DNA from 4 places in the Actinomadura sp. NPDC048032 genome. Region 4 is predicted to be linked to each of the others. Evidence: riboswitches for the same ligand, from Rfam matches in the RefSeq annotation. Region 4 holds a riboswitch; each other region holds the start of a gene.
What was found. A riboswitch is a leader RNA that binds a small molecule or an ion and turns the genes downstream of it on or off. The one in region 4 is predicted to bind cyclic di-AMP.
Positions count from the first base shown of each region.

Region 1 (7,777 bases), on a different contig from region 4:
CATCGCCCGGACGACGATCCCGCTGACCGAGGAGGCGGCCAAGAAGACCGACGTCAAGCCCCTGGTGGAGGCGGTCAAGGACGCCTCCGGCGACGGCCTGCTCCTCGGGCTGGGCGGCGAGCGGGCGGAGAAGGCCGAGACGCCCCAGCAGGGCCCGGCCGAAGGCGTGGGCCTGCTGACCGCCGCGGTGATCCTGTTCATCTCCTTCGGGTCGCTGGTCGCGATGGGCCTGCCCATCGCTACGGCGCTGACGGCCATCCTCGGCGGAATGGCCCTGATCAAGCTGGTGGGGCACCTCGTCCCCGCGCCCGACTTCACCGTGCTCGTCGCCGTGCTGGTCGGCCTCGGCATCGGCATCGACTACGCGCTGTTCATCGTGACGCGCTACCGGGAGGCCCTGCGGGACGGGGACGACCCCGAAGGCGCCACGGCCACGGCCATCGCCACCGCCGGGCACGCCGTGCTGTTCGCCGGCACGACCGTGGTGATCGCGCTGCTCGGACTGGTCGTCATGGGGCAGCGGCTGATGACGGGCGTGGCCGTCGCCGCGTCGGTGACCGTGCTGGTCACGATGATCGCCGCGGTGACCCTGCTGCCCGCGCTCCTCGGCTTCACCGGCCGCCGGATCGACTCGCTGCGGCTGCCGCGCCGCGCGCCGCGCCCGCGCACCGGCGAGCGCCGTCCCCCCGCCGAACGCTGGGCCGGCGTGGTGCAGCGCAGGCCGCTGGTCGCGGCGGTCCTCGCCGGGACGGGCCTGCTCGTGCTCGCCGCCCCCGTGCTGTCGATGCGGCTGAGCCTGCCCGACGCCAGCGTCCAGCCGCACGACCGGAGCAGCCACACCTCGTACACGATCCTCTCCGAGGGCTTCGGGCCCGGCTACGGCGCGCCCTTGATCTTCGCCGCGCGGATCGGGTCCCCGGACGCCGATCTGCGCCCCGTCGTCGACGCGGTCGGCCGGACCGAGGGCATCGCCTCCGTCACGCCGGCCCGGATCAGCGAGGACGGGCGCGCGGCCACGTTCATGGCCTTCCCGAAGAGCGGCGCCCAGGACGAGGCCACCGCCGACCTGGTGCACCGGCTGCGCGACGACGTCCTGCCCGCGGCGCCCGGCGGCGCCGGCGTCCAGGTCGGCGGCCCGAACGCCGGCGCGATCGACATCGCCGAGGAGGTCGGCTCCCGCCTGCCCCTGATGATCGCGGTCGTCGTCGCGCTGTCGCTCGTGCTGCTGGTCGCGCTGGTCCGCTCGGTCACGATCGCGCTGCAGGCCGCGGTGATGAACCTGCTGTCGATCGGCGCGGCCTACGGCGTGCTGGTCGCGGTCGTCCAGTGGGGCTGGCTCGGGAAGGCCCTCGGCTTCCCCACCACCATGCCGATCACGACCTGGGTGCCGATGATGATGTTCCCGCTGCTGTTCGGCCTGTCCATGGACTACGAGGTCTTCCTGATCTCGCGGATCCGGGAGGAGTACGAGCGCACCGGCGACACCCGGACGGCCGTCACCCGGGGGCTGGCGCGCACCGCCAAGGTCATCACCGCCGCGGCCGCCATCATGATCGCCGTCTTCTCGACGTCCCTGCTCGGCCCCGACGTGTCGGTCAAGCAGATCGGCCTCGGCATGGCCGTCGCCGTGCTCGTCGACGCCACCGTCGTCCGGATGGTCCTCGTCCCCGCGGTGATGGAGCTGTGCGGCAGGGCCAACTGGTGGATGCCGGGCCGCCGGGAACCCGCCCACGCTGGAGGAACCCCGCTCCAGGAGGCCGGCCCCCAGGAGACGTCCGGCACAATGGGGGCGGTACGGAGGTGACCGCGTGTCCGCACTCGGAGGATCGCTCGAACGCTCCATCATGGACGTGCTCTGGGCGGCGCCCCGCCCGCTGCGGGTCCGTGAGCTGCTGGCCGAGCTGAACGAGGACGCGGACAGGGCACTGGCCTACAACACCGTGCAGACCGTGGCCGAACGCCTGGCGCAGAAGGGCCTCCTCCGGCGTACGCAGGAGGGCACGGCCTTCCGCTACAGCCCCACGCGGCCGCGGGAGGAGTACGCGGTCGAGCTGATGCTGGACGCCCTGAGCGAGGCCTCCGACCACGGCGCCATCCTGGCGAGGTTCGCCGAGAGCGTCCCGCCGGAGGACGCCCGGCACCTCCTGGACGCCCTGCGGCGGCGGACCGCCGGCGAGGACGCGTGATCCCGTGATCCCGCTCGTGGCCGGGCTCGTCGTCTCGGTGGTCCTGCTGGGATGCGCCGCGGGGCCCGTTCTGGACCTCCTCAGGCGCTCCGCCGTCGGCCCGGGGACGGCCATCGCCTGCTGGACGGCCGCCCTCGCGGGGACGTTCATCGCCGCGGCGGGGATCGCGGCGGCGGGGCTGCTCGCGCCGCCGGGTCCGGGGCACGGACTGCTGTCCCGGCTGCGCGACTGCCTGCCCCATCACGGCCGTCTCGCCACCGCCGCCGCGGCCGTCGCGACCGCCGTCCTCGCCGCGGCCTGCGCCGCCGTGCTCGCCCGCGGCCTGCCGAGGCTCGGCCGGGCCGTGCGCCACCGCCGGCGGCACCGGGAGATGCTGCGGCTGGTCGCCCGGGAGGACCGCCGCCATCCGGACGTCCTCGTCCTCGACCACCCCGTGCCCGTGGCGTACTCGCTGCCGTCCCGGCACCGCGCGATCGTGGTCAGCACCGGGGCCCAGCGAGCGCTCAGCGCCGAGGAGCTCGGGGCCGTCCTGGCGCACGAGCGCGCGCATCTGCGCCAGCGCCACCATGTCTTCCTGCTGGCCCTGGACCTGGTCCACGCCATGCTGCCGTGGCTGCCGACCGTCCGGCGCGCGAAGGCGCGGCTGCCGCTGCTGCTGGAGATGGCCGCGGACGACGCCGCGGTCCGCGTCCACGGCAGGAAGCCGCTGGTCGACGCGTTGTGCCGGCTCTCGGCGGCGCCCGCCGGCGCGGGGGCGCTCGGCGCGGCGGGCACGCCGGCCGCCGGTGCGCTGATGGAGCGGGTGCTGCGGCTGGAGGGCGCCCCGGCGAGGCCGCGGCGCGCCGTCCGGCTCGCGGCGGGCCTGTTCGCGGTGGCGGCGGTCGCCGCGCCGCTCCTGGCCGGGGCCGCGGCGGTCGTGGAGCTCGCCGCTGCCTGCTGAGGCGGAATGTGGCATTTGGGGAAATCTGCCGCTTCGGTGGCGAACCGACCGTAAACCTCCTACGCTCCGTAGGAGGTCACGGTCCGACGTCCCCGCCGGGGACGGCCGGCGACCGCGCCGAATCCCGCGGACGGCTCCGTCCGGGGAACCGGGGACCCGATCTTCAGGGGTGAGTCCGTCCCGCGGGACGGTAGGGCGACTCCGGCCCGAACCCGTCAGCTGACCCGGTAGGCGGTACAGGAGAGGACACCGCATGCAGCGACGAGCTGCCGGCCCCCGAACGACAGCCCGCCGCAGGATCCGCACCCGCCGGCTCGGCGACGTCACGGCATGGACGGCCGCCCTCGCGCTGTCCGCCGGGCTTCTCGCGCCCGCGCCCGCCCACGCCGAGCCGAAGCCGACGCGCAAGCAACTGACCGCGCAGCAGGAGAAGCTCGCCGACGAGGCCGAGAAGCTCAGCGAGCAGTACAACGGCCTGCGCGAACGCCTCAAGCAGGCCGAGCACGCCGCGAAGCTCGCCAAGAGCAGCGCCCTGCGCCAGCAGAAGGCGCTGGACGAAGCGCGCGAACGCATGGCGAAGATCGCCGCGGACAGCTACAAGAACGGCCCGGCGGACCCGGCCATCACGTTCGCCTCGTCGTCCGACCCGCAGGCCGTCCTGGACCAGTCGGCCACCCTCAACTACTTCGCCAAGCAGAACGACGTCCGCATCACCCAGATGCTCCAGGTGATGCAGGGCGCCGACCGGTCCCGCAAGGCCGCCGAGCAGCGCGCCGCCCAGGTGCGCGCGCTCACCGGCGAGGCGAGGAAGAAGCGCCGGGAACTCCAGATCAAGCTCAAGAAGGTCGAGAAGCAACTCGGCACCTTCAGGACCGCGGGCACGGGTCCCGCCTCCATCCCCAACCTCAACTCCGGCGGGGCCTCGGCCAAGGCCATGACGGCCGTCCGGGCCGCCCTCGCCCAGCAGGGCGTGCCCTACTCCTGGGGCGGCGGCAACGCGTCCGGCCCGAGCTACGGCACCGCGCAGGGCGCCAACATCAAGGGCTTCGACTGCTCCGGCCTGACCCTGTACGCCTACGCGCAGGTCGGCATCACGCTCGGCCACTACACCGGCAGCCAGTACAACGCCGGGACCCACGTGAGCATGAGCCAGCTCAAGCCCGGCGACCTGGTGTTCTTCCACAGCGACCTGCACCACATGGGCATGTACATCGGCAACGGCAACATGGTTCACGCGCCGCAGACCGGCGACGTCGTCAAGATCGCCCCCATCGCCGGCCGCCCGTTCGCGGGCGGGGTCCGTGTCGCCTGACCCCTCGAAGCGGTGACCCGCCGGTGACCGCCGATCACTCTTCGCTACCCTGGTCCGCGAGATGAGCACGCACGTCGGCGCCCTCCCCGCACGGGACGGCGCGCACGCGGGACGGCCGGTGGGACGGCCGAGGCGCTCCGTGCGCCCGGACGTCCTCCGGCTGGCGTCCGGCCTGCTCGTGCTCCTCGGGCTGCTGGCGATGCACGGCTTCCAGTCCACGGCGAGCCCGGCGGAGATGGGCGGCGTTCCGCTGACGTCCATGGCCTCCGGGCACGCCGCCCCCGCCGCCGAAGCGATGGCGGGGCACCCTCCGCCCCGGGGCGACCGGCCCGGCGGCCATCACTCCGACCGCCACCCCGACCACCCCGGCGGCCAGGTCTGCCTGGCCATGCTGACCCTGCTCGCGCTCGCCATCGTCGCGGCCCTCCTGGCGCTGCGTCTGCGGAGGTCGCCGCCGATGGCCGTGTCGCGGCCGCCGCGGGTGCGGATCCTCCTGGTCGGACGGCCGCCGCCGAGACCGTCCCTGCACAGGTTGAGCGTGCTGAGGCTGTGACAGGTCCAGCGGCGCCCGGAAACGGGCGCCGCCGCCGACCACCGATCACAGCACTCGACACGGAAGGCCCACACCATGAAGCGAGCGTTCGCGCTCATCACCGTCCCGGCCCTGGCGATCGCCCTGGCGGCGTGCGGCGACGGCGACGACGGCGGCTCGACGGGCCACTCGATGCCCGCCCACTCGGCACCTGCCGGCGGCGCGCAGGCCGGACCGCACAACGGCCAGGACGTCATGTTCGCGCAGATGATGATCCCGCATCACCGGCAGGCGATCGAGATGGCCGACCTCGCCGCCACCCGAGCCTCGTCGGCGGAGGTGAAGACCCTGGCCGCCGACATCAAGAAGGCGCAGGGACCGGAGATCCAGCAGCTCGGCGCGTGGCTGAAGACCTGGGGCGCCCCCGTCCCCTCGCCCGGCACGACCGGCATGGGCGGCATGCACCACGGCGGCATGGGCGGCATGGACGGCATGATGAGCGAGAAGGACATGAAGGAACTGGAGGCGGCCAAGGGCGCGGCGTTCGACAGGGCGTTCCTCACGATGATGATCCAGCATCACGAGGGCGCCGTGGCGATGGCCAAGGCCGAGCAGTCCTCCGGACAGTTCCCCCCGGCCAAGCAGATGGCGGCGACCATCATCTCCTCGCAGACCGCCGAGATCGCCAAGATGAGGTCCCTGCTGAAGCAGTGAGGACCGCCGGTCACGGAGGTGGGCGGCGCCATGGCCCCGCCCGCCTCCAGGTCGGTCCACGGGGTCAGGGTGGGCGGATCAGGCCGCGACGGGAGGCGGCGGCGACCGCGGCCGTGCGGGAGTCGACGCCGAGCTTGGCGTAGAGGTGCACCAGATGCGTCTTGATCGTGGTCTCGCTGAGGAACAGCCGCTTGCTGATCTGCCGGTTCGAGAGGCCCTCGGCGACCAGGCGCAGCACCTCCAGCTCGCGCGCGGTCGGCGTCGCGGTGGGCGAGCGCATCCGGCCGAGGAGGCGCGAGGCGACGCTCGGCGCGAGCGCGCTGTCCCCGGCGGCGGCCGACCGGATCGCGGTGAACAGCCGGTCGGGGGGCGCGTCCTTGAGCAGGTAGCCGGTGGCGCCGGCCTCGATGGCGGCGAGGATGTCGGAGTCGGTGTCGAACGTGGTCAGCACGAGGACGCGCGGCGCGCCCGCCCCCGCGGCGGTGATCTCGCGGGTGGCCTCGCTGCCGTGCATCCCGGCGCCGAGCTGCAGGTCCATCAGCACGACGTCGGGGCGGAGCCGGCGCGCCTCCTCGACGCCCTCCCGCCCCGTCGCCGCCTCCCCGACCAGCGCGAAGCCGGGCTGGTCGGCGAGCATGGCGCGGATCCCGGAGCGCACCACGGGATGGTCGTCCACCAGCAGGATGCGGATCGGCCCGCTCACCGCCGCTCCCCGCCGCCGGGCAGCGGCAGGGTCGCCACCACCGCCGTCCCCTCCCGCGGAGCCGACTCGACGGTGAGCGCGCCGCCCAGCGCCCGGGCGCGGTCGCGCATCGCCCGCAGCCCGTAGCCGGTGCCCGCCCCGCTCTCCGGCGGGCGCCCGCCGGCCGCCGCGGGATCGAAGCCGCGGCCGTCGTCGAAGACGTCCAGCACCACCATGTCGTCAAGATAGGTCAGGGTGACCCCGACGTTCTCCGCGCCGGAGTGGCCGGCGGCGTTGCCGAGAGCGCCCTGGGCGATGCGCAGCAGCGCGACCTCGTGGTCGACCGGGAGATCGGCGGGGGACCCGGAGACCTGGAAACGTATCCGGGCGGCCGACCGGGCGTCCGCCGACTCGGTGATCCGGCGCAGCGCGTCCGGCAGGGAGGACCGCTGCAGGGCGGGCGGGGCCAGCTCGCGCACGAAGTTGCGGGCCTCCTCCAGGTTCTCCGCGGCGGCCTGCTCGGCCTCCGCCAGCCGCCCCACCGCGGCGTCGCGGTCGCTGTCGAGGTCGCGGCGGGCGGCGCGCAGCAGCAGGATGATGCTGGACATCCCCTGGGCGAGCGTGTCGTGGATCTCCCGGGCCAGGCGCTCGCGCTCGGTGAGCCGCGCCGCGTCGGCCTCCGCGCGCAGCAGCCTCTCGCGGGTCCTGACCAGGTCCTCGATGAGCAGGCGGCGCTGCTCGCTCTCCCGGTAGAGCGCCCGGTAGGCCAGGGCCATGAGGGTGGCGACGGAGGCGCCGACGCTCGGGCCCAGCACCTCCGCCAGCGTGACCCCGCCGCCGTGCCAGGCCACGGCCCCGATCGCCGCGGCGGTCAGCAGCGCCACACCGGGCAGCGCGGCGGGCAGCGGCAGCAGGTGCAGGTAGAGGAAGAACAGCGGGAAGGCCAGCCAGACGAAGTCGGGGGAGGACAGGGCCAGCCCCGCCCAGGCCGCGGTGAGAAGCGCGAGCCACAGCCGTGCCGGGAGCGGGCGAGGGCGCCGTTCGTGCCGGGCCCAGACCACCCCGGCGGCGTAGAGGACCCCGAGGGCGAGGCCGCCCGCGGCGATTCCCGCCCGCGCGTCGTGCAGCGTGCGGACCAGGGCGATCGCGAGCAGCACCAGGAAGGTGCCGTGCACGGCCCAGCCGAGCAACCGCATCGCGGGCGAGAACAGATCGTTCGGCATTTCTCACTCACAGTAGGCGACGGGATGCCCGGGCCGCATCGATCGAATGGTTGATGTCCCGGTGTCCGGAAGAAGGCGCTCCGCCCGTCCCGCCGCACGATGCGCCGGGACGGGCCCGCGGCGCACGCTGGGAGGCGTCGGTTCGGATGATGACGGAACGGGGGCCCACGTGTTCGTGGCGCTGCGAG
Region 1 covers NZ_JBEZJP010000178.1:326-8,102, forward strand. Annotated here, with positions in the region: partial or broken gene AB0C69_RS22635 (MMPL family transporter) at 1-1,804, shown strand, start outside; gene AB0C69_RS22640 (BlaI/MecI/CopY family transcriptional regulator) at 1,809-2,186, shown strand; gene AB0C69_RS22645 (M56 family metallopeptidase) at 2,191-3,126, shown strand; cyclic di-AMP (ydaO/yuaA leader) riboswitch at 3,232-3,376, shown strand; gene AB0C69_RS22650 (NlpC/P60 family protein) at 3,380-4,438, shown strand; gene AB0C69_RS22655 (DUF6153 family protein) at 4,500-4,991, shown strand; gene AB0C69_RS22660 (DUF305 domain-containing protein) at 5,067-5,684, shown strand; gene AB0C69_RS22665 (response regulator transcription factor) at 5,749-6,387, opposite strand; gene AB0C69_RS22670 (sensor histidine kinase) at 6,384-7,589, opposite strand; gene AB0C69_RS22675 (FtsX-like permease family protein) at 7,759-7,777, shown strand, end outside.
Region 1: it holds a riboswitch for cyclic di-AMP, as region 4 does, so the genes downstream of both, AB0C69_RS22650 (NlpC/P60 family protein) here and AB0C69_RS33890 (NlpC/P60 family protein) in region 4, are expected to answer to the same signal.

Region 2 (7,777 bases), on a different contig from region 4:
ACCTGCTGCCCGGCGCCGTCACGGCCGCGGTCAGCGGGCCGCTCGGCGGGGTCGCGGTGCGGCGCTTCGGCGCGGGTGCGGTGGTCACCGCCGCTATCGGCGTCATGGCGGCCACGCTGGCCGGCCTGGCGCTCCTGCACACCGAGGTCTGGCACCTCGTCGTGGGCAAGGCACTGATCGCCCTGGCCAGCGGCGTCTGCATCACGGCGATGGTCGTCCGGACGGCCACCTCCGTCGAGCACGGCGACACCGGAACGGCCACCAGCCTGGTCCTGGTGACGCGCGTGATCGGCTTCGCCGCGGGCGCCCAGATCAGCGGAGCCTTCCTCACCGCCGGAACCCCTTCCGGCTCGGACGTCCCGGCCGAATCGGCCTTCGTCATCGGCTTCGCCATCGCCGGCGCCGTCACGGCGCTGTCCTTGGTCGCCGTCCGCACCATGAGCAAAGGAGCCAAGGAATGAACCGTCCTGATCTGACGCCGGTCGCCCGTACCGCGCCGAAGCGCGAGGTCCTGGTTTCGGGGGGCGGCATCGCAGGGCCCGCCCTCGCTTTCTGGCTGAACCGCCACGGATACGCCGTCACGGTGGTGGAGAAGGCAGGCGGGCTTCGCAGCGGCGGCTATCCCGTCGACGTGCGCGGCACCGCACTGGAGGTCGTCCGGCGGATGGGGATCCTGCCGCGCCTGCGGGAGGCGCATGTCGACTCGCGGCGCCTGACCTTCCTCGACGGGAACGGCGGCGAGGTGGCCTCGATCGACCCGCACGCCGTCACCGGCGGCGTCGCGGAACGGGACCTGGAGGTTCGGCGCGGTGATCTGACCGACGCTCTGTACACGGCGGTCCGCGACGACGTGGAGTTCGTGTTCGACGACTCCATCGACATCCTCGATCAGTCCGGCCACGGAGTCGACGTCACCTTCCGAGGGGGCGGCACGCGTACGTTCGACATGGTGTTCGGTGCGGACGGCACGCACTCGCGCACCCGGGAGATGCTGTTCGGCCCCGAAGAACGGTTCCACCGGTACCTCGGCTACTGCTTCGCCGTGTTCACCATGCGCAACACCTTCGGGCTCTCCCACGAGACCGTCATGTGGAACACGCCGGGCAGGGCCGCGGCACTCTACGCCGTGGGGGACGACGACGAAGTGCACGCGTTCCTGAACTTCGCTCAGGAGGAACCGCCGTCCGACGCGTTGACGGACCCGGAAGCCCAACGGGAACTGGTCGCCGCGGTCTTCGCCGACGCGGGATGGGAGGTCCCGGGCATGCTGGCCGCCATGCGCGACGCGGACGACCTGTTCTTCGACGGAGTCGGCCAGATCCGGATGCCCCGCTGGTCCAGCGGCAGGATCGCGCTGGTGGGAGACGCCGCGTACGCGCCCTCGTTCCTCACCGGGCAGGGCACCAGCCTCGCGCTCGTCGGCGCGTACATGCTCGCCGGTTCCCTGGCCGGTCGGGAGCACGCCGCGGGCTTCGCCGCCTACGAACACGACACCCGTGAGTTCGTGACCCTGAATCAGGGGCTGGTCGGCGAGGGCGGTGCCGCCCTCTTCCCGACCACCGCCCAGGCTCTGGAGGAGCGGAACGAAAGGCTGCGCGGACTCAGCGCAATGCCCGCCGCAGGCGGACGACCTGCCCATTCGGCTCTCACTTTGCCCGCCCACCAGTGAGCCCGCGTTGAGGCGTGGCGCGTCCCGCCGGAGGGTGGTCGCGTGCCCCCATCACCACGTCAGCCGCGCCCGGGACTTGTTCCAGGAGGGAGTTCGTGAGCGATTCAGAACGGGGCTTTTCAGGCGCCGGGCGGGGTGGCCCAGGTGGCGGTGATGTCGCGGGCGACATCGCGGAGGAGGTCGATGAGCATGTCCGCGAGTGGGGTGAGGCTGGCGTCGGTTCTGGTCACGGCGTAGAGGTGGCGGTAGGGCTTGGGGTGGGCCAGTTCGCGATGGGTGGTGCCGGGGACGTGGGCCAGGGCCAGGCGTGACACCAGGGCCACGGCGATGCCTGTGCCGACCAGGGCCTGGGCGACGTCGTAGGACTCGGTCTCGAACCGCACGGTGGGGGTGAAGCCGGCCTTGCGGGCGGCGTTGTGGAACTGTTCGCGGGCGGCATGGCCGGCCAGGATGGAGACCCACGCTTCGTCGCGCAGTTGTTCCAGGTGGAGTTCGGTGTCCGCGGGCTGCCCGGTGGCCAGTGGGTGGTCGTCAGGGAGGACCACGACCATCGGGTCCACCAGGAGCGAGTGCGCCCGTAGGTGCGGGGGCGGTGCGAGCGGCGTGTCCCAGGACGCGACGATGGCCACGTCCAGGTTCCCCGCGCTGATCTCGTCCGCTCCGCGCCCGGACACCACGTCGATGACGGAGACGTCGGCGGCCGGGTGGCGGTGGCGCAGGGCCGTCAGCGCCGGTGGCAGCAGATGCAGGGCGGCCGCCTGGAACGTCCCGATCCGCAGGCGGAGCGAGAGGTGGCCGAGCAGTGCGGCCAGTTCCGCCCCGGCCTGGTCCGATGCCTGCTCCACGGTCCGGCCGTGGGAGGCGAGCAGCGCACCGGCCGCGGTGAGCGTCGCTCCGCGAGGGCCGCGGATGACCAAGGGGACCTGCCAGTCGCGCTCGGCCTTGGCCACCTGCTGGGTGACCGCCGCGGGCGTGAGCCGGAGTGCGTGGGCCGCCGCCGTCAGGGAGCCGTGCCGCTCGATCAGAGCGAGAAGCCGCAGTTGCCCCGGATCCACCAGCATTCACCAATGCTAACGCTGCATCCTTCTCTTTTAACTTCCCTTAGGGACGGGGAGCGAGGAAGCCTGATGGCACACCCATCGGCCGCAATCCCCGGAAGGGGTTCGTTCCCATGCCCACGCATGTGCCCGTCTTCGTCATCACCACCTTGTTGCTGGCGATGCTGCCCGGCGCGAGTCAAGCGCTGATGATCCGGCAGGTACTGGAAGGTGGCCGGCCTGCGCTCCACGGCACGCTCGCGGGCAATGCCAGCGGCTTCCTGCTGTGGTCGACGGCCGCCGCGGCCGGGCTGTCCGCCGTCCTGCTGGCCAGCCCGACCGCGTACGCGGTGCTCCGGATCGCCGGCGGCATCGTGCTGATGATCCTCGGAGTGAAGACGCTCCGGACCGCGCTCACCGTCGTGTCCACCCGCCCGCCGGAGCAGGACGGGCGGGGCGCCGGCTTCGCGGGCGGATACCTCACCGGCCTGGTCACCAACCTCGGCAACCCCAAGGCGGGAGTGTTCGCCATCTCGGTGCTGCCCCAGTTCGTGACCGAGGAAGGCCCGGTGTTCCTGTCGACCGTCGCCTTGGGAGCCCTGTGGGCGCTCGTCAGCGCCTCCTGGTACATGCTGCTCACCTGGGCCGTCAGCCGAGGGCGCGCACTGGTGTCGCAGCCGACCGTCCTGCGGGGGCTCAGCATGACCACCGGTGCCGTCCTGCTGGCGCTGGGCGCCGCGGTGGCAGCAGGTGTCTGAGGGCCGGTCAGGTCCGCGGGCCCTGCTCGCCCGCCGCAAACCGTGAGCACCTGCGCGGGCGGCATGTGCAGGGGCGCCCAGAAGCGGTGAGGCGTGCTACTGCGTGGAGGTGTCGGCCGGTGGGGCGAGGCCGGTCATTGCGAGGTCGACGATGGCGTTGACGTGCTCGGCGTCGGCCGTGCGCGGGGTGAGCAGGCGGCGGTAGTAGGCGGCCCCGTAGAGCAGTTCGGTGACGAGGACCGGGTCGGCGTCGGCGCGGACCTGGCCCTTGCGCTGCGCTACGCGGATGCGGTCGGCCGCGGCGCCCGCCAGGTGACCGATGAAGTTGTCCCACAAGGCCTGGTGGAGGTCCGGGTCGTGCTGGGCCTCGCCGATCAGTGCGCGGTAGTGCGGGAAGACGTGCGGGTCGCCGAGGATGCGCGAGGCCGCCGCCATCTGCGTCTTGATATCGGCGACGAAGTCACCGGTGTCGGGGAAGGTCGCGTCCATCTTCCAGGTGGACAGCAGGCCGTCCAGCAGCACGGCCGCCTTGGACGGCCACCAGCGGTAGATCGTGTTCTTGCCGACGCCGGCGCGGGCGGCGATGCCCTCGATGCTGACCTTGCGGTACCCGACCTCCTGGCACAGGTCCATGGCGGCCTTGATGACGGCGTTGGCGGCCTCTTCACTTCGGCGCTCAGGACGTCTGGGTGACATGGGGACAGCATAGCCCTCAGGCGGCACGGAACGTTCCGTATTGACGCGGCGAGCGGCGGCGGGCATGCTGAGGCGGCACGGAACGATCCGTGCCGCCATTGAAGGACGAACCCATGAAAGTTGAGTTCACCCACGACATCGCCTGCGTCTGGTCGGCGCTCGGCTATGCCCGCTTCCAGCGGGCCGCCGAGGAGCACCGTGCGGGCGGAGGCGAACTGGAGGTCGTCTTCAGGCCGTACCAGACCGCGGGCTCCGCGGCGGAACCGCCGCCGAGCCGCGGCCGTTTCCCTCTCGCGCCCCCCGCGCGGGTCGAGCAGATCGCACGGGCGGCGGCGGTCGACGGCCTGGTGGTGAACCTCGACCGGATCGTGCCCGCCCGCACCGCCGACGCCCACCGGCTCATCGCGCTGGCGGCCGCGCACGGCACCGCCGAGGACATGACCGCCCGTCTTTACCGCGCCTACTTCAGTGACGGTCTGGACATCGGCGACGTCAACGTGCTGCGGGGCTTGGCGTCCGCGACCGGCGTCAGGTGGGACGGCGAGCGGCCCCACGCGGAACCGGCTCGGTCCGCTCGCGTGTCCGGCCCGCGAGTGCCGGTGTTCCGGTTTCCCGACGGGACGGTCCTGGTCGGAGCCGTGTCACTCGCCGCGCTGAGGGGTGAGTTGATGAGGGCCGACTCACCGCGCCGGCGCTCCAGCAGGACCACGCATCCGCGCCCGGCTCCGGTGCGACTATGACGCGTCCTGGTCGGTCTTGAAGATAGGGACCTTGATGACCAGCCCGCGGGTGGTGAGGGTCCGGGCTCGGGGATGATCGTCTCCCGCTGGGGCGAGGTGGCGACCAGAAATCTTGGGCCGACTTGACTGGACCGCAGCCCTTGCGTTGAGGGCGCTTTGGGGAGTCTTTACAGGTCAGCGGCGTCTTTGGGGTGTGCTTGACGAAATATGGGGCCGCTTGAACCTGTTGTGGGTGTGTGACCGACGGGAAAGCCCGTCCGGAGCGCCCGACCAGATCGTGACGGGCGCATCGAGTCCCTGATCATCAGGACGGCCGATCAAGGCACGTCCGCCGCCGAGTCCGCAGAGCGCCGATCACTGGCCGAGCGGAGCCGGGGACCCACCGAAACACCGGGGTGAATCCGCACTCCCGCCTTGCGCGGGGTCGCGGTAGGGCCACTTCCATGCCCGAACCCGACAGCTAACCCGGTAGGCGGACTGGAAGACCTCAGGAGAACCTTCGCATGACCGCTCGTACTTTCGACCTGACCAAGCGCATGGGCACCCGCTTCGCCGCCGGAGCCGTCCTCTCCCTGGCGAGCGCGTTCGGCCTCGCCTCCCTGGCCCCGTCCGCCCATGCGGACACCAAGCCCGCGAACGCCGCGCACGTCGCCGCCACGCCCCAGGCCGCCGCCAACGGCGCGAAGACCGCCACCGCCGGCGCCTCCGCGCAGGACGTCATCAAGCTCGCCCGCACGCAGATCGGCACCCACGAGGACGCCTCGGGCAACAGCAAGTTCAACGACTGGTACGTCGGCTCGCCGCTGGGCGAGCAGAACGCCCACCGCATCGGTTCCAAGAGCGCCTCGGTCTACAAGGGCCAGTCCTGGTGCGACATGTTCGTGTCCTGGCTGGGCCAGCACACCGGCACCAAGGGCATGGGCGCCGACGCCTACACCGTCAGCCACGCCAAGTGGTTCAAGAAGACCGGCCGCTTCGGCCAGACCCCGAAGCCCGGCGCCGTGGTCTTCTTCGCCTGGAACGGCGGCGGCATCAAGGGTGTCGAGCACGTCGGCATCGTCGTCAAGGACAACCACGACGGCACCATCAACACCATTGAGGGCAACACCGGTGACGCGGTGAAGAAGAAGGTCCGCGACACGTCCACCGTCGCCGGCTACGGCTACCCCCAGTACCGGTGAGCCAGGGCCGCTGAGCGGCCCGTCGCCCCGCACCGTCCAGTGGTGCCTCCCCCCTTCTCCAACCCTCCGCGATCACACCCACGTCGCGAGCACGCCCACGTGCCGTGCGCCGGATCCGTCATGCCCGAACGGCGAGCCCCCGACTAGCCGAAGGCGTGACCCGGCGCCCCGGACCACCGAGCAAAGGATGAACATGCAGAAGCGAGCCATCGACACCGCCCTGATCGGTACCGCTCTCGCGGGCCTGCTGGCCGCGGGCGTGGCGGCCGGGACCTCCCACGGGGCCCAGGCCGACGAGCCGATGTCGCACAAGGTCATCGGACAGCAGGTGGCCGGGCAGCAGGTCACCGGCCACAAGATGACCGGACAGCTGGTCACCGGACAACAGGTGAGCGGGCACAAGATGACCGGACAGCCGGTCACCGGAAAGCAGGTGACCGGAACGCAGGTGACCGGGAAGCAGGTGGGGCAGCCCGCCGCGAAGGCCACCCACCACGGCACCGCCAAGGTCGCACCGAAGCGCCACGCCGTCCTGTCGGGCAGCACCAAGGCGTCCTACTTCTGGGACGACGGCTCAGGCGTGAACGGCGACACGGGCGCCCCGGCGGGCGGCAAGCCGATGCAGAAGGGCCTGTTCGCCAGCCCGAGCTGGCCCATGCACACCAAGGTGAAGGTCACCTACAAGGGGCGCAGCGTCACCGGCTTCGTCGGGGACCGCGGGCCGGGCGAGCCGTCGCACCGCGGCGTCATGCTCGACCTCGACACCTACACCTTCCGCCACCTGGTGGACGGCAAGAAGCCGCGGAGCAAGTACGACACGGGCACCTCGGCGGGCCACCTGAAGGGCGTCAAGTACGAGATCCTGTCCTGGGGCCACGGCCCTGGCAAGAAGGGCGCCCCGAAGCCCCTCGGCTGATCAGGCCCGACCGGGTGACCCCTCCTGGCCTCACCACGGACCCCGCTCCCGTCTTCGGACGAGGGCGGGGTCCGTCACGTCCGGGGTAGGACTGGGGTGGGGCGCCATCCGGGCGCTCCTGGGCGAGGGAGTGCCAGTGGGATTAGACGTCAGAGCGATCCAGGTAGTGACCTGTGACATCTTCGGGACGACCGTCGACTGGCGGACAGGGGTCGCCGGCCAGGTGGCGGCGATCGCTGCGGAGTGCGGTGTCGCGTTGGAGGGCGAGGCCTTCGCCGACCAATGGCGCGAGCGGTACCTCCCGTCCATGCAGCGGGTCAGCAGCGGAGAGCGGGAGTGGGTGTACCTCGACACGCTGCACCGGGAGTCGCTGGACGAGCTGCTGGAGCTGCACGGCGTTGCTGACGCCTTCGACGAGACCGCACGGCGGCGGCTCGTCCGGGCCTGGCATCGCCTGCCCGCTTGGGACGACTCGGTGGACGGCCTGGCACGCCTGAGGGAGAGCCGCGTGGTGGCGGCGCTGTCCAACGGCGGGTTCGCCCTGCTGACGCACCTGGTCAAGGGGGCGGGGCTGCCGTTCGACTGCATCCTGTCGGCGGAGCTCGCCCGCACGTACAAGCCCGAGCCGGAGGCGTACCTGACAGCAGTGCGGCTGCTGGACGTGGAACCGGCGGAGGTGCTGATGGTCGCCGCGCACAAATGGGACATCGACGGCGCCAGGGGAGCCGGGCTCGCCACCGCGTTCCTGGAGCGTCCGCTGGAGAAGGGGCCCTCTCGCAC
Region 2 covers NZ_JBEZJP010000080.1:5,974-13,750, forward strand. Annotated here, with positions in the region: gene AB0C69_RS13840 (MFS transporter) at 1-461, shown strand, start outside; gene AB0C69_RS13845 (FAD-dependent monooxygenase) at 458-1,669, shown strand; gene AB0C69_RS13850 (LysR family transcriptional regulator) at 1,789-2,730, opposite strand; gene AB0C69_RS13855 (LysE family translocator) at 2,841-3,464, shown strand; gene AB0C69_RS13860 (TetR/AcrR family transcriptional regulator) at 3,561-4,160, opposite strand; gene AB0C69_RS13865 (DsbA family protein) at 4,274-4,900, shown strand; cyclic di-AMP (ydaO/yuaA leader) riboswitch at 5,239-5,389, shown strand; gene AB0C69_RS13870 (CHAP domain-containing protein) at 5,404-6,081, shown strand; gene AB0C69_RS13875 (hypothetical protein) at 6,275-6,997, shown strand; gene AB0C69_RS13880 (haloacid dehalogenase type II) at 7,164-7,777, shown strand, end outside.
Region 2: it holds a riboswitch for cyclic di-AMP, as region 4 does, so the genes downstream of both, AB0C69_RS13870 (CHAP domain-containing protein) here and AB0C69_RS33890 (NlpC/P60 family protein) in region 4, are expected to answer to the same signal.

Region 3 (7,777 bases), on a different contig from region 4:
GGAGTAAGTCCACGGCCGCCGACAAGCGGCGTCGTTCCGGTCACCGCAACACCATCGGAGGGAACTGTCAAAGCGGAGGCGACGTCCGGGACGAGACACATCCCACCGGTTTCAGGACCGTAACCAGAACGAGCGGGCATATGCCGTCGACACCTCGGACGTCCGGAAACAGCGGCCATCTCGACCAAAGCATGTATGGCACATGCGAGTGGACCAGGGCATGCGTCCGGCCGCGCCCGTGAGTGCGCGGTATCGGACGGGTGTTATCGGACCCCGCACGCACTCCCGGCGCGGCGGAGAGGGCCTCAGAAGGCCGAGGATTCGGGCCGCGGGCGTTTTACCACGAGGGTGCCCGCGAGCCTGTCATGAACAGCCTGGCGGCGACTGCCCTCGAACAGGGCCCCCGCGTTCACGACCCAGAAGACGCTCGCGAGCAGACCGAGTACCGGAATCGGACGCAGCCCGATCGGCACCGAATAGACGGCGGCCCGCAGAACGCAGCGCAGAACGTCCGGGCGCGTGGACGCGTCCACGACCTCAGCACCGTTGGGAGCGACGGCCTCCGCGGGCTCGGGGGCCGCCACGGGCACGAAACCCGGCACGGACACGGGAAGGGCCGACACGTCGCCGAGACCGGCGCTCCCGCCCGCTCCGCCGCTCCCCTCTGGCGACGCTTCAGGGGCCTCCTGAGCCGTCGCAGCGACCACCTCGATGCCCGCGACGCGCTTGCCGAGCGTCCGCCCCCAGAGGGCGAGCTGGAGGGCCTCGTACAGCAGCATGCATCCGGCCACGGCGGACGGGGCGATGACGTCCGCCGTGTGCCCGGACACCAGTTCGCGGACGACGAGAACGACGGGGACTCCGACGACGAGCGTGTCGACGACGCGTGCCAGGAGCCTCTGCCCCGGCTCGGCGAGCGTTGCCGCCATCGTGGCCTTAGCCCGCGTACTCGGAGTACTCGGACTCGTCATATCCGACCCGCTCGTCGATGACGAGCGTGCCGGCGAAGCGATCATGCAGCGACTGGTGCAGAGGCTGATCCCAGATCGCCCACAGGTAGGCCATCAGCGCGCCCGCCCAGACCAGCACCATCCCGTACGCGGCGTAGTCCCACACCATCACCGCCAGGACGAGGAAGAAGAACACGCCGAGCTGGTAGCCGACGTGGGTGATCCCGGCACGCCAGACAGCCTGCGTCGTGGTGATCGGGGTGCCCGCGGGCCTCGCCTGAACGACCCCCAGGCCCAGAACACGCTTCCCCAGCGTCCGTCCCCACATGGACAACTGCACGGCCTCATAGATGAACGGCAGCACAGACAGGACACAGAAGAGGGTGAAGATGATGGGCCAGTTCCACACACCACCCTCGTCCTCCGTCTTGCTGCCCGGCTTGCCCAGACCGAACGCGCCGATCGTCACCGGCAGGACGAGTGCGAACCCGAAGACCGCGACGAGCGCGTTGTCGATGATTCGTGCGCCCGCCCTACGGTGAATGGGCGCCAGCGCCACGTCACCGCCGCCGTCGTAGGAACCGCCGCCGTCGTAGGAGCCGTAGTCCTCGTAGGCGGGCTGCTGGTTCCACTGCTGCTGCTGTGTCTGCCACTGCTGCTGGGGCTGCTGTTCCCACTGCTGCTGCGAGGACGGCTGCTGTGGTTGCTGCCACTGAGAACCTTGGTACGGAGGGGGCGGGCCGTAGGAACCCTGCCCCTGCTGGGGCTGGTAAGGCCGCCCGCGGTGGGGGGAATCGCTCATTCGGGTCAGTCCTCCAGGCGAAGCAACATCCGGGTGTTGCCCAACGTATTCGGCTTGACCCGGTCGAGGTCCAAGAACTCTGCCACGCCTTCGTCGTAGGAGCGGAGAAGTTCCTCGTACACCTCTGGCGACACCGGAGTCCCCAGGATCTGCTGGAAGCCGTGGCGAGCGAAGAACTCCACCTCGAAGGTAAGGCAGAACACCCGGCGGACGCCGAGTTCTCGCGCGTTCTCCAGGAGGCGGGTCACGATGCGGTGCCCGATTCCCCGTCCGCCGCATCCCTTGTCCACGGCGACCGAGCGGACCTCCGCGAGGTCCTCCCACATGACATGGAGCGCGCCGCAGCCGATGATCGGCCCGGGCGTCCCGTGCTGCACGTCCTCGGCGACCCAGAACTCCTGGACGTCCTCGTACAGCTTGACCGTCGTCTTCTTCAGCAGGCGACGCCCCGACCCGGCGTACAGGTCGACGAGCCTGCGAATCTCCTGGACGTCGGCGGTACGGGCACGCCGGATCACGACTTCCACAAACAGGCGAGATTATCGAACGCCGCAGCGCACCAGGGCACGCCCTCCCACCCTTCCGCGCCGGGCGGCGCGCGCTACTGACTAGATAAAAGGGGCCAGGTACTGCCCGGGGTCGTCCGAGAGGGGGGCCACAACACCGCGCGCGGGACGCGTCCGCCCGGCGTTCTCCTCGTTCACCGCGCCGCGTGACCTGCGAATTCGCATGTTCTGGTTGGCATCCAATGCGGGGTCCGTTAGTGTCCTGCGCTGACGTCGGCCCACCGCAGGACGGGGGCCGATCCGCCGAGTCCCCCGGGTCGCAACCAGCTGCCCGAGGAGCCGGGGACCCACTTTCGGAGCGTTTCGGGAGATCTCCCTGAGCGACCGAATGCGAGGGGTGAATCCGCGACCGCGGGCGATCGGTTCGCTCACGGGCGCGGACGGGCTGCTCCGGCCCCGACCCGTCAGCTGACCCGGTAGGCGGCTGAGGAGAGGAGTATTCGTGAAGCGATCGCGGCATGCTTCCCTTTCACGCTTCCGGGGGCGCGCGACCATCGTGGTCGGCGCGCTCGCCGTCGTTTCGGCCGCTCCGCACGCGATCGCCCCGCAGACGATCGCCGTCGCGCACGCCGACCCCGAGCCCTCCGCCAAGGAGCTGAGGACGAAGGCGCTCAAGCTCGCCGACCAGCTGGAGCAGCTCACCGAGCAGTACAACGGGCTCAAGGTCAGGCTCGCCCAGTCGCAGCGCGCCGCCAAGGTCGCCACGGAGAACGCCAAGCGGCAGGAGAAGACGCTGGAGACGCTCCGCCAGAAGGTCGGATCCCTCGCGGCGACGAGCTACATGCAGGGCGGTTCCGACCCCACGGTGTCGTTCGTCGCCTCCCAGGACCCCCAGTCCGTCCTCGACCAGGCCGCGACCCTCCACTACTTCGCCAAGCAGGACAGCACCCAGGTGCTCGGGCTGATGCAGGCCATGCAGTCCGCCCAGCGGGCCCGCAAGTCGGCCGAGGCCCGCGCCAAGCAGGTGAAGGAACTGAAGACGCAGCTCGACTCGCAGCGCACGAAGATCACCGACGCCTACGAGAAGATCCGCGGCAAGCTCGTCGACAAGGACCCGACCCAGCTCGCCAAGCTCCCCGTCATCGGCACCGGCAAGGCGGCGCAGGCGCTCCGCTACGCGATGAGCAAGATCGGCCGCCCGTACGTGTGGGGCGCCGCCGGTCCGACCACCTTCGACTGCTCCGGCCTCACGATGTGGGCCTACAAGCAGGTCGGCATCAACCTGCCGCACTACACCGGCAGCCAGTGGAACGCCGGAACGCACGTGTCGCGCAGCGAGCTCCAGCCGGGCGACCTCGTCTTCTTCTACGCCGACCTGCACCACATGGGGATCTACGTCGGCGGCGGCAAGATGCTGCACGCCCCGCACACCGGCGACGTCGTGAAGATCGCCTCCATGGACGGGCGCCCCTTCGCCGGCGGCGTCCGCGTCGCCTAGAACTCCGCTGTCGCACGACCGGCCAGTCCGGTCAACGCATGGCGTGCCGGCCGACCGCGGTGTCGAGTGACGCATCGCCGCGGCGTAGGCCGGTCAGTCTGGTCGTGAGGGATGAAGCCTGCCGGAGATCGGGGCGGGTCAGGTGGCCTGTCAGGCCCGAACGCCGTCCGCGGCGACGCCTCCTGCAGGGACCTACCTGCCAGGGCGCGGGCGCCGCCGCTGCGGGGGTGGACGGAATTCGGATCAACCGCCGTTTCTCCGGGTGACGCTCGCCGTCCCCTGGCGAGCGTCGGGGGTGCCTCGCTAGATGAGCTGCCTCCGGGCCGCCCACACCACGGCCTCGATAGGGGTGTTGACCTCCAGCCGGTCGCAGATCGTCCGCAGCCGGCGCCGCAAGGTCCGAGCGCTCAGTTCCAGCTTGCGTGCCGCCACATCGGCGGTGACACCGCTGGCGATCTGGGCGAGCAGCCGGATCTCTTCCTCGCTCAGCCCGAAATCGTCGGTGCCACGACGTGCGAGTGTGGCTGTTTCCACTCCGTCCTCCCTCGTCCGTGGTGATGACCGCGGGGATGCAGCCGTCCGCTGCACAGGCACGGGTTGGGCCTCGATCTGTACGCGCGTTGGGTTGCCGGGTCCGGACCCTTCCGGACTTAGATCATCGGGTTCCTTTTCTGTCTCGCGCGCTTGGCCGGAGGTGGCCGCATGGCCGATTGCGGGGGTGTACGGGGGAACTCCGGGTGACGATTCACTCGTTGGCCTGCCGAGAAAGACGGGATGTGATCGCCAGCCATCCGCCCGTCCCCTCTCGCCGAACCCACCGGTCCTCGCGGTGAACGAAGATCGTGAATCGTTTCAAGCTACGCTTCGGCTCGGAACGCTAGGCGGCCGGATCCGGCCCGTCAAGCGCCGGTCAAGAGCGTTGTGTGCTCGATCGCTCACCATGTGTGACCGTGCATTCGGCGCCCCGCCATGCCAAACTCCACTACCTGGGAAAACGCCCATGGAGCGGGACGAGGAGCGAGTTGCCACAGACCAGTATTCGTGAGGTCGCGAGGCGTGCTGGAGTCTCAGTTGGGACCGTTTCGAATGTCCTAAACCGGCCAGATCTCGTGGCCGAAGCTACCCGTGACCGCGTCCGCGCCGCGATCGAGGAGCTCGGATTCGTCCGCAACGAGTCCGCGCGCCGGCTCCGCACGGGCCCCGAGCGGACCGCGGGCGAGTTCGGCGACCAGCCGCGCCGGGCGTTCGGCGTCCTCGTCGAGGACCTCACCAACCCCTACGCGACCGACGTCGCCCGGGGCGCCGAGGCGGCGCTCAACGCGGCGGGCCACGACGCCCTGTGGCTGTCCAGCGACCACTCCCCCCGCAAGGAGCGCCGCCTGCTGGAACTGCTCGCCGACCAGCGGGCCGCCGGGGCCCTGGTCATCCCGGTCGGGATCGGCCCCCGCGACATCTCCCGGCTGCGCGCCGCGGGCATGAGCGTGGTGCTGATCGACCGGGACGCCTCCGACGTGTGCTCCGCCCGGGTCGACCACGTGGCGGGCGGCGAGGCCGCCGCCGCGTACCTGCTCGGCATCGGACGCGATCGCATCGCGTTCGTGACCGGGATCCCCGAGCCGCAGCCCTGCGTGGAGCGCCGCGACGGGGCCGCCCGCACGATCGTCGAGGCGGGCCTCGGCAAGCCCCCGGTCCTGGTCAAGGACGCCCTGAGCCCCACGGAGGGGCAGGCCGCGGCGCACCAGATCATGGCCATGTCCCCCGTGCCCGACGGCGTCTTCTGCGCCAACGACCTGCTCGCGATCGGCCTGATCAACGAGCTGACCCGGCTCGGCGTCCGCGTCCCCGAGGACATCGCCGTGATCGGTTACGACGACATCGAGCTCGCGGCGAGCGCCGCCGTGCCGCTCACCACCGTCCGCCAGCCGCGCCGCGAGCTCGGCTGGGAGGCCGCCGAGCTGGCGATGGCCGAGATCGGCGAAGGCAAGTCCCACCAGCACCGCCAGGTCGTCCAGCGGCCCGACCTCGTGATCCGAGAAAGCGCTTAGCGCCCCGCGGCCGGCGCTGTTGACATCACGTCCAGGATTCGGGTCCGCTGGAGGCATGGAGGACAGGACGGGTCAGGCGGGGCAGGCCGGGGCGACCGCGATACTCGGCTTCGATCCGGGCGACCCGGCGTTCCGCGCCGATCCCTACGCCCATTACCGGACGCTCCGAGCCGCCGGTCAGCCCCTGCACCGGACGGACGTCGGTCTGCGCGTCACCGCGTCCCACGAACTGTGCGAGCGGATCCTGCGCGATCCGCGGTTCGGGCACCGTCCGTCGGGCGGCCGCATGTGGCGCGATATGCCGGCGCGGCACCGGTCGTTCCTGACCATGGATCCGCCCGACCACACGCGGCTGCGCCGGCTCGTCAGCAAGGCGTTCACGCCCCGGCTCGTGGAGCGGCTGCGGCCCCGGGTCGAGGAGCTCGTCGACACGCTGCTGCGGCCGCTCTCCGGCGAGGTCGACCTGATCGCGACGCTGGCCTACCCGCTGCCCGTCATCGTGATCAGCGAGATGCTCGGCGTTCCCGCCGAGGACCGCGACCTGTTCAAGGGCTGGTCGGACAGCCTCGCGCGCGGCCTGGACCCGGACTTCCTGCTGCCGGAGGCCGAGATCGCCCAGCGGGACGCCGCGCGCGACGAGTTCGCGGAGTACTTCCGGGTGCTGGCCGCCAAGCGCCGGGCCGAGCCGCGCGACGACCTCCTGAGCGCTCTCGTGGGGGTTTCCGACGGCGGAGACGTCCTGTCGGAGCAGGAGCTGCTGGCGACCTGCATCCTGCTGCTCGTCGCGGGCCACGAGACGACCGTGAACCTCATCGGGAACGGCGCGCTGGCGCTGCTCCGCGATCCCGCGCAGTTGCGGGTGTTTCGGGAGCGGCCGGACAACGCGCGGGCGGCGGTGGAGGAGCTGCTGCGCTTCGACCCGCCGGTGCAGCTGACCCTGCGGTCCGCGCTGGAGGACGTCGACCTGGACGGCACCCTCGTCGAGCGCGGGAAGCTCGTCCTCCTGCTGACGGGAGCCGCCAACCGGGACCCGGCGGTCTTCGACGACCCCGACCGGCTGGACCTCCTCCGCTACGCCGACGGACGCGACACGCCGAAGCACCTGTCGTTCGGCCACGGCGCGCACTTCTGCCTCGGGGCACCGCTGGCCCGGCTGGAGGGCCGCGTCGCGCTCGGCAAGCTCTTCGAGCGCGACGTGGCCCTCGCCGCCGGCGACCTCGTCTACCGCGACAACCTCGTGCTGCGGGGGCTGCGCGACCTTCCGGTCGTCATTCGGGCTTGACCAGCGGGAACAGGATCGTGTCGCGGATCCCCTTGCCGGTGAACGCCATGATCATGCGGTCGATGCCGGCGCCCATCCCGCCCGTGGGGGGCATCGCGTACTCCAGGGCGCGCAGGAAGTCCTCGTCCAGCTGCATGGCCTCGGGGTCGCCGCCCGCGGCGAGCAGCGACTGCTCGGTGAGGCGGCGGCGCTGCTCGATCGGGTCGACCAGCTCGGAGTAGGCGGTGCCGAGCTCCGTGCCGAACCCGATGAGGTCCCACTTCTCGGTGAGCAGCGGCTCCTCGCGGTGCTGGCGGGTCAGCGGGGACGTCTCGACCGGGTAGTCCATGACGAACGTGGGCTGGACGAGGGTGTGCTCGACCAGCTCCTCGAAGAGCTCCTGGACGAGCTTGCCCTGCCCCCACTTCGGATCCCAGGAGATCTCGCGGGCGTCCGCGAGCTTGCGCACCGACTCGATCGGCGTGTGCGGCGTGATCTCCTCGCCGAGCGCCTCCGACACCGCTCCGTACAGGGTGATCCGCGGCCACTCCGCGAGACCGAGGTCGATCTCGACGCCGTCATGGACGACCACGGTGGTGTCGAGGGCGGCGACGACCGCCTTCTGGTACATCCGCTGGGTCAGGTCGGCCATGTCGTTGTAGTCGAGGTAGGTCCCGTAGGCCTCGATCATCGTGAACTCGGGGTTGTGCGTGGA
Region 3 covers NZ_JBEZJP010000090.1:1,504-9,280, forward strand. Annotated here, with positions in the region: gene AB0C69_RS15010 (RDD family protein) at 306-929, opposite strand; gene AB0C69_RS15015 (RDD family protein) at 937-1,752, opposite strand; gene AB0C69_RS15020 (amino-acid N-acetyltransferase) at 1,758-2,285, opposite strand; cyclic di-AMP (ydaO/yuaA leader) riboswitch at 2,550-2,757, shown strand; gene AB0C69_RS15025 (NlpC/P60 family protein) at 2,761-3,756, shown strand; gene AB0C69_RS15030 (LuxR C-terminal-related transcriptional regulator) at 4,060-4,290, opposite strand; gene AB0C69_RS15035 (LacI family DNA-binding transcriptional regulator) at 4,707-5,801, shown strand; gene AB0C69_RS15040 (cytochrome P450) at 5,857-7,083, shown strand; gene lysX (bifunctional lysylphosphatidylglycerol synthetase/lysine--tRNA ligase LysX) at 7,070-7,777, opposite strand, start outside.
Region 3: it holds a riboswitch for cyclic di-AMP, as region 4 does, so the genes downstream of both, AB0C69_RS15025 (NlpC/P60 family protein) here and AB0C69_RS33890 (NlpC/P60 family protein) in region 4, are expected to answer to the same signal.

Region 4 (7,122 bases):
CGACGCGGGACAGGCGGGTGACACGGGATGAGTCCGCGGAGGTTGCTGCTCGTCGGCGCTCTGGGCGTCGCCGCGGTGATGTTCGTGGCGCTGGTGTTCGTCCCGATCCTGTTCGGCGCGAGCCAGTTCCTGTTCGGCGGCGGGATCGGCGGTGGCGGCGGCTGCGTGAACGTCGCCGGCGCCGGCGCGCAGCCCGCGGCGGCCGCCGACGCGAAGTCCGTCCCCGTCGACTACCTGAAGCTGTACCAGGAGGCGGGCAGGAAGTACGGCATCCCCTGGAACGTCCTGGCGGGCGTCGGCAAGGTCGAGACCGACCACGGCAGGTCGACGATGCCGGGCGTCTCCAGCGGGGAGAACTACGCGGGCGCGGGCGGTCCGATGCAGTTCCTGGACGCGACGTTCAAGGCGTTCGCGGTGGACGGCGACAAGGACGGCAAGAAGGACCGCTACGACCCGGCGGACGCCATCCCGACGGCCGCCGCCTACCTCAAGCACAACGGCGCCCCGGAGCGGATGCGCACCGCGATCTTCCAGTACAACCACTCGTGGGACTACGTGGACCTCGTCCTGGACTGGGCGAAGCGCTATGTCGGCGGCGACTTCAAGCCCGTCCAGGCGAACGGGATCAACTGCGAGGACAACGAGCTGCCCGCCAACGTCGGCGCCCTCGTCAAGACGATCATCGCGTTCGCGATGGCGCAGCGCGGCAAGCCCTACGTGTTCGGGGCGAACGGCCCGGACGCCTACGACTGCTCCAGCCTGATCCAGGCCGCCTACCGCCAGGTCGGGCTGAACCTCCCGCGCACGACGTTCGAGCAGTGGCCGTTCGGCGTGAAGATCGCCAAGGGCAAGGAGCAGCCCGGCGACCTGGTGTTCTTCAACTCCGGTCCCGGGACGTCGCCCGACAATCCCGGCCACGTCGGGATGGTGATCGGCGGCGGCAAGATGATCGTCGCGAGCTGCTCGGCGTGCGTGCCCGCGATCGGCGTGAAGACCTACAAGAAGCCGAACTGGGTCGGGGTGACGCGCCCGCTCGCGCGGCCGGATTTCAAGAAGAAGGTGGCCGAGCTGGCCGCGCGCCGGTAGCGGCCCGGCGGGGTCAGCGCAACCGGCGCCGGCCCACGACGAGCACGATCTCGCGCAGCGCGTCGGCGGCGGCCCGCACGTCCTCCGGCGGCACCCGGGCCAGCACCTCCTCGTGCGCCACCCCCGACGCGACCAGGGCCTGCTCGGTGACGCGCAGCCCGTCCGCGGTCAGCTGGACGAAGCGGCTGCGCGCGTCGCCCGCGTTGGCCTCGCGCTCCACGTAGCCGGCCTTCTGGAGCCGCTGCAGGACGTTGCTCGTCCCGCCCGAGGTGAGGAACGCCGACCGCGTGAGCTCGCTCGGCCTCAGCCGGTACGGCTCGCCCTCGCGGCGCAGCACGGTCAGCACTTCGAACTCGGCGTAGGTGAGGCCGAGTTCGGCCAGCGGGCCCCGGAGCGCCTGCTGCACCAGCGTGGCGACGCGCCCGGCGCGCTTGCTCAGTTCCAGCATCGCGACGAACGGCTCGGTCAGGCCGTCCCGCCGCCACGCGTCGGCCAGGTCATCGATGTCGTCCCGCACGCCCCGAGCGTACTCGCTCGACTGATTGCTTTTCATAAAGCTATCTTTTAAGCTTTCGTCCATGGCAAATTCTCTGCTGCTCACGAACGGCCTCGTCATCGACACCGCGCCCGAACCGACCGTGCTGGGAACCGCCGACGTGCTCGTCGAGGACGGCCGCATCGCCGCGGTCGGCCCGGACCTGGCCGCGCCGGACGGCGCCGAGACCATGGACGCGACCGGCCGCATCGTCATGCCGGGCTTCGTCGACACCCACCGGCACACCTGGCAGGCCGGGATCCGCGCGGCCCTGCCGGACGGCACGCTCCACGCCTACCTGCAGCGCGTCCTCGGCGAGCTGGCGCCCCGGTACCGGCCGGGCGACGTGTTCGCCGGGACGCTCGCCGGGTCCCTGGAGTGCCTCGACTCCGGGATCACGACGCTGGTCGACTGGTCGCACATCCAGCTCAGCGAGGGCCACACCGAGGCGAACATCGCGGCGCTGCGCGCGTCCGGCATCAGGGCGGTGTTCGGGTACTGCTACGGCGGCGACGGCGGTCTCGACGCGCTCGCCGCCGAGACCGGCCGCGTCCACCGCGAGCACTTCGGGTCCGGCGGCCAGGTCACGATGGCGATGGCGGCGCTCGGCCCCGAGATCGGGGGCGACGAGCGCGCTCTCGCCGAGTGGCGGACGGCCCGCGACCTCGGGCTGCCGGTCACCGCGCACCTGGGCGGCCACGGCGCCGAGAGCGCCGCGCGCGGCCTGGCGTTCCTCGACGCCAACGGGCTGATGGACCACCCGGCCACCTACGTGCACGCCAACTTCTACACCGACGAGGAGCTGAAGCGGATCGCCGGAAGCGGCGGGACGGTGTCCGCCGCCCCCGCCATCGAGGCGGCGCTGGACATCGGCGCCCCGCCCACCGGGCGCGCCCGCGCCGCCGGCGTCCCGACCGGGCTCGGAGCCGACACGGTCACCTCCGGCCCCGGCGACATGTTCAGCATCATGCGCGCCGCCTACGTCCTCGAACGGGGGCGCCCGGACGGCGCCGGCCTCGGCTTCACCGTCGCCGACGCCCTGCGGACGGCCACGATCGAGGGCGCCGAGGTCGCGGGGCTCGCGGACGTCACCGGATCGCTGACCCCCGGCAAGCAGGCCGACCTGCTCGTCCTGCGCACCGACACCTTCGGCCTCGCGGCGGCGCACGACCCCGTCGCGGCCGTGGTCCTGTCGGCGGACACGCGCAACGTCGACACCGTCCTGGTCGGCGGACGCGTGGTCAAGCGCGGGGGAGCGCTGGTCGGCTACGACGTCCCCGCCCTCCTGGCGTCCCTCGCGGACTCCGCCGCGCACGTGACAGCGGCCTGAACCGGGGAGAATCGTCGGCCGCGCGTGGCATGCTGATCGGCGTGGAGTCCGAGATAACGATCCGCGTCGCCGACGAGCTGCTGATGTTCCTGCCCGCGACCCGGCGGGAGTCCCCGGCGCGGGTCCCCTACGACGGGACCTCGACGCTGGGGCACCTCGTGGAGTCGCTGGGCGTCCCCCTCCCCGAGGCGGGCCCGATGACCGCCGACGGCGAGCCCGCCGGGCCCGGCGCCCGTCCCGCCGCCGGGGCCGAGGTCCGCGTGGCCGCGGTCCCGCGCCCCCAGCCCGTGCCGCTGGACCCGGGCCAGGTCGCCCCCCGCTTCCTCCTGGACGTGCACCTCGGCACGCTGGCCCGGCGCATGCGCCTGCTCGGCCTCGACACCGCCTACCACAACGACATGGACGACCCGGCGCTCGTCGTCCAGGCCAACGAGGAGCGCCGCGTCCTGCTCACGCAGGACCGCGGCCTCCTGCGCCGCCGCGCGCTGTGGTTCGGCGCCTACGTCCGCGGCTCGCGCCCCGACGACCAGCTCCGCGACCTGCTCGACCGCTTCGCGCCCGTCCTGCGCCCGTGGACGCGCTGCACCGCCTGCAACGGCGAGCTCGTCCCGGTCGACAAGCAGGAGATCGAGCGCGAGCTCCAGTCGGGCACGCGCCGCAGCTACGACGTGTACGGCCGCTGCGCGGTCTGCGGGCAGGTGTACTGGCGCGGGGCGCACGGCGACCACCTGGAGGAGATCGTCCGCGACGCGACGCGTCTGGTCGACTCCCTCAGGCGGGACGGAACCGGACGGACCGGCGCCGCGGTCTGATCACGAACACGGAGAGGAGCTGGTCGCGATCGATCTCGTGGTGGTGGGGGCGGCGATCCTCGCGGAAGGGCGGCTGCTGGCCGCCCAGCGCGCCGAGCCGCCGCACATGGCGGGCGGCTGGGAGCTTCCCGGCGGCAAGGTCGACCCCGGAGAGTCGGACGAGGACGCCCTGGTGCGCGAGTGCCACGAGGAACTGGCCGTGAAGGTACGCCTGGGCCGCCGCGTGGGCGGCGACTGGCGCCTCAGCGAACGCGCCGTCCTCCGCGTCTGGACGGCCGAGCTGGTAGAAGGCGAGCCGCAAGCCCTGGAGCACCTGCAACTCCGCTGGCTGGCACCCTCAGAGCTCCACGACGTCAACTGGCTCCCCGGCGACCGCCCGGCAGTAGACCTCCTGGCCGCCCAAGGCCTCGGCTAGGAAATCCTATTCGCGCCTGCGAAGTCGGAGCGGTCGGAGAGTTTGGAGATCTTGACCACGTCGCCGGTCTGGGGGGCGTGGAGGTACTTGCCGTCGCCCAGGTAGATGCCCATGTGGTGCAGGTTGCTGCCGAAGTACACCAGGTCGCCGGAGCGGAGGGCGCCGCGGGAGACCTTCGTTCCCATGGCGAACAGGTCGCCGGTGTAGTGGGGGAGGCCGGGCTTGCCGACCTGGGCGTAGGCCCAGACGACGAGGCCCGAGCAGTCGAAGCTGCTCGGTCCGGCGGCGGCCCACACGTACGGGGAGCCGAGCTTGGTGAGCGCCTTGCGGGCCATCTTGGCGGGCAGGCCGGAGCCCTTCACGGTGGCGCTGAGGCCGGTGCGCGGGTCGCTCGCGTGGGTGGTGGTCAGCTTGTCGAGGCGCTTCATCACCTCGGAGACCTTGGCCTTGGCGGCCTCGCGCGCCTGCTTGGCGTCGTCCCAGGCCTTCTTGACCTGGGCGGTCTTGGCCTTGGCGGTGCGCTCCGCGGCGTCGGCCTGGTCGATCTGCTTCTTCAGGGCGAGGACGGCGGTGGCCTGGCTCTGCGCCAGGTAGGCGCGGTCGGACAGCCCCTCGGGGGAGGCGCCGGAGCCGAAGAGGACGTCGGGGCCGCCGGCCATGTAGTTCGCGGCGGCCAGGCTGCCGAGCTTCTGGCGGGCGGGTTCGGCGAGGGCGCGCAGCCGCTCGGCCTCCCGGGTGGCGTCCTGTTCGGCCTTGCGGGCCTTGGTGAACTCGACGCGGGCCTTGTTGAACTTCTCCGTGAGGATCTCGGCCTCTTCGTTCAGCGCGTCGAGGCTCTTGCGCAGGCCCTTCTCCGTCGTCGGCGTGGGGCTCGGCGCCGTGGGCGCGGAGGCGGGCCGGAACGGCTGGGCGGCGTGGGCGAGGTCCGGCGCGGTGGCGCCGAGACCGATCAGGAGCAGGGTGGCGGTGGCGGTGGGCAGAACGCGACGCCGCCGGGGGGAATCCGGAGCCAAGCCGGTGTTCTCCTCTCCTCGTACGCCTACCGGGTTAGCTGACGGGTTCGGGCCAGGAGTCGCCCTACGACGAGCGTCGATTCACCCCGAGGGTGGTGGGTCCCCGGTTCTCCCGCGGGAGATTCGGCGTTCCGGCCGCAGTCCCCTGGGGGCGGGACTCCGGACGACCGGATCTCGGGCAGATTACAAAGGATGCGCAAAGTTGGCCAATCGAGGTCCGTGTGACCGATGGGGCGAACGACTCGGAGTGGGTGGTACGCACGGCCAAGTAGAATGGGTACGGCCGCACGTCTGCGGCGACTCCCGAACTCTCACGCAAGGCGAACCCGCATGCCCATCTCCACGCGCGACGACCTCCGTAACGTCGCGATCGTCGCCCACGTCGACCATGGCAAGACGACGCTGGTCGACGCCATGCTCTGGCAGTCCGGGGCCTTCCGCGAGAACCAGGACGTCGACGACCGCGTGCTCGACTCCAACGACCTGGAGCGCGAGAAGGGGATCACCATCCTCGCGAAGAACACCGCGGTCCTGCACAACGGCCTGACGATCAACATCATCGACACCCCGGGGCACGCCGACTTCGGCGGCGAGGTCGAGCGCGGCCTGTCCATGGTGGACGGCGTCGTCCTGCTGGTCGACGCCAGCGAGGGCCCGCTCCCGCAGACGCGCTTCGTGCTGCGCAAGGCGCTCGCCGCGCGGCTGCCGGTGATCCTGGTCGTGAACAAGACCGACCGTCCCGACGCGCGCATCGACGAGGTCGTGGACGAGACCTACGAGCTGTTCATGGACCTCGACGCCGACGAGGACCAGATCGACTTCCCGATCGTGTACGCGTCCGGCCGCGCCGGGCGGGCCTCGCTCGACAAGCCCGCCGACGGCGCCATGCCCGGCAGCGAGGACCTGGAGCCGCTGTTCAAGGTCATCACCGAGACGATCCCCGCGCCGTCCTACGACCCCGACGGCCCGCTCCAGGCGCACGTGACGAACCTGGACGCCTCCAGCTACCTCGGCCGGATCGCGCTGTGCCGCGTGCACGCCGGCACGATCAAGAAGGGCCAGCAGGTCGCCTGGTGCCGGCGCGACGGCAGCGTCGAGCGGGTGAAGATCACCGAGTTGATGATGACGGAGGCGCTCACCCGCAAGCCCGCGGACGAGGCCGGGCCGGGCGACATCATCGCCATCGCCGGCATTCCCGACATCATGATCGGTGAGACCCTCGCGGACCCCGACGACCCGCGCCCGCTGCCGCTGATCACGGTGGACGAGCCGGCGATCTCCATGACGATCGGCACCAACACCGGGCCGATGGCGGGCCGCGAGAAGGGCACCAAGGTCACCGCCCGGATGGTCAAGGACCGCCTCGACCGCGAACTCGTCGGCAACGTGTCGATCCGGGTGCTGCCGACCGAGCGCCCCGACGCCTGGGAGGTGCAGGGCCGCGGCGAGCTGGCCCTGGCGATCCTGGTCGAGAACATGCGCCGCGAGGGCTACGAGCTGACCGTCGGCAAGCCGCAGGTCGTCACGCGGGAGATCGACGGCAAGAAGCACGAGCCGGTCGAGCGGCTCACCGTCGACATCCCCGAGGAGCACCTCGGCGCCGTCACGCAGCTGATGGCGGTCCGCAAGGGCCGCATGGAGCACATGACCAACCACGGGACGGGCTGGATCCGGATGGAGTTCCTCGTCCCGGCCCGCGGCCTGATCGGGTTCCGCACCGAGTTCATGACCGAGACGCGCGGCACCGGCATGGCGCACCACGTCTTCGAGGACTACGAGCCCTGGTTCGGCGAGCTGCGCACCCGTCCGTCCGGCTCGCTCGTGGCCGACCGGTCCGGCGCCGCCACCGCCTACGCGATCACGAACCTCCAGGAGCGCGGGACGTTCTTCGTCGGCCCGACCACCGAGGTGTACGAGGGCATGATCGTCGG
Region 4 covers NZ_JBEZJP010000387.1:547-7,668, forward strand. Annotated here, with positions in the region: gene AB0C69_RS33860 (hypothetical protein) at 1-31, shown strand, start outside; gene AB0C69_RS33865 (bifunctional lytic transglycosylase/C40 family peptidase) at 28-1,086, shown strand; gene AB0C69_RS33870 (MarR family transcriptional regulator) at 1,100-1,603, opposite strand; gene AB0C69_RS33875 (amidohydrolase family protein) at 1,665-2,951, shown strand; gene AB0C69_RS33880 (Mut7-C RNAse domain-containing protein) at 2,993-3,763, shown strand; gene AB0C69_RS33885 ((deoxy)nucleoside triphosphate pyrophosphohydrolase) at 3,792-4,178, shown strand; gene AB0C69_RS33890 (NlpC/P60 family protein) at 4,175-5,191, opposite strand; cyclic di-AMP (ydaO/yuaA leader) riboswitch at 5,199-5,330, opposite strand; gene typA (translational GTPase TypA) at 5,522-7,122, shown strand, end outside.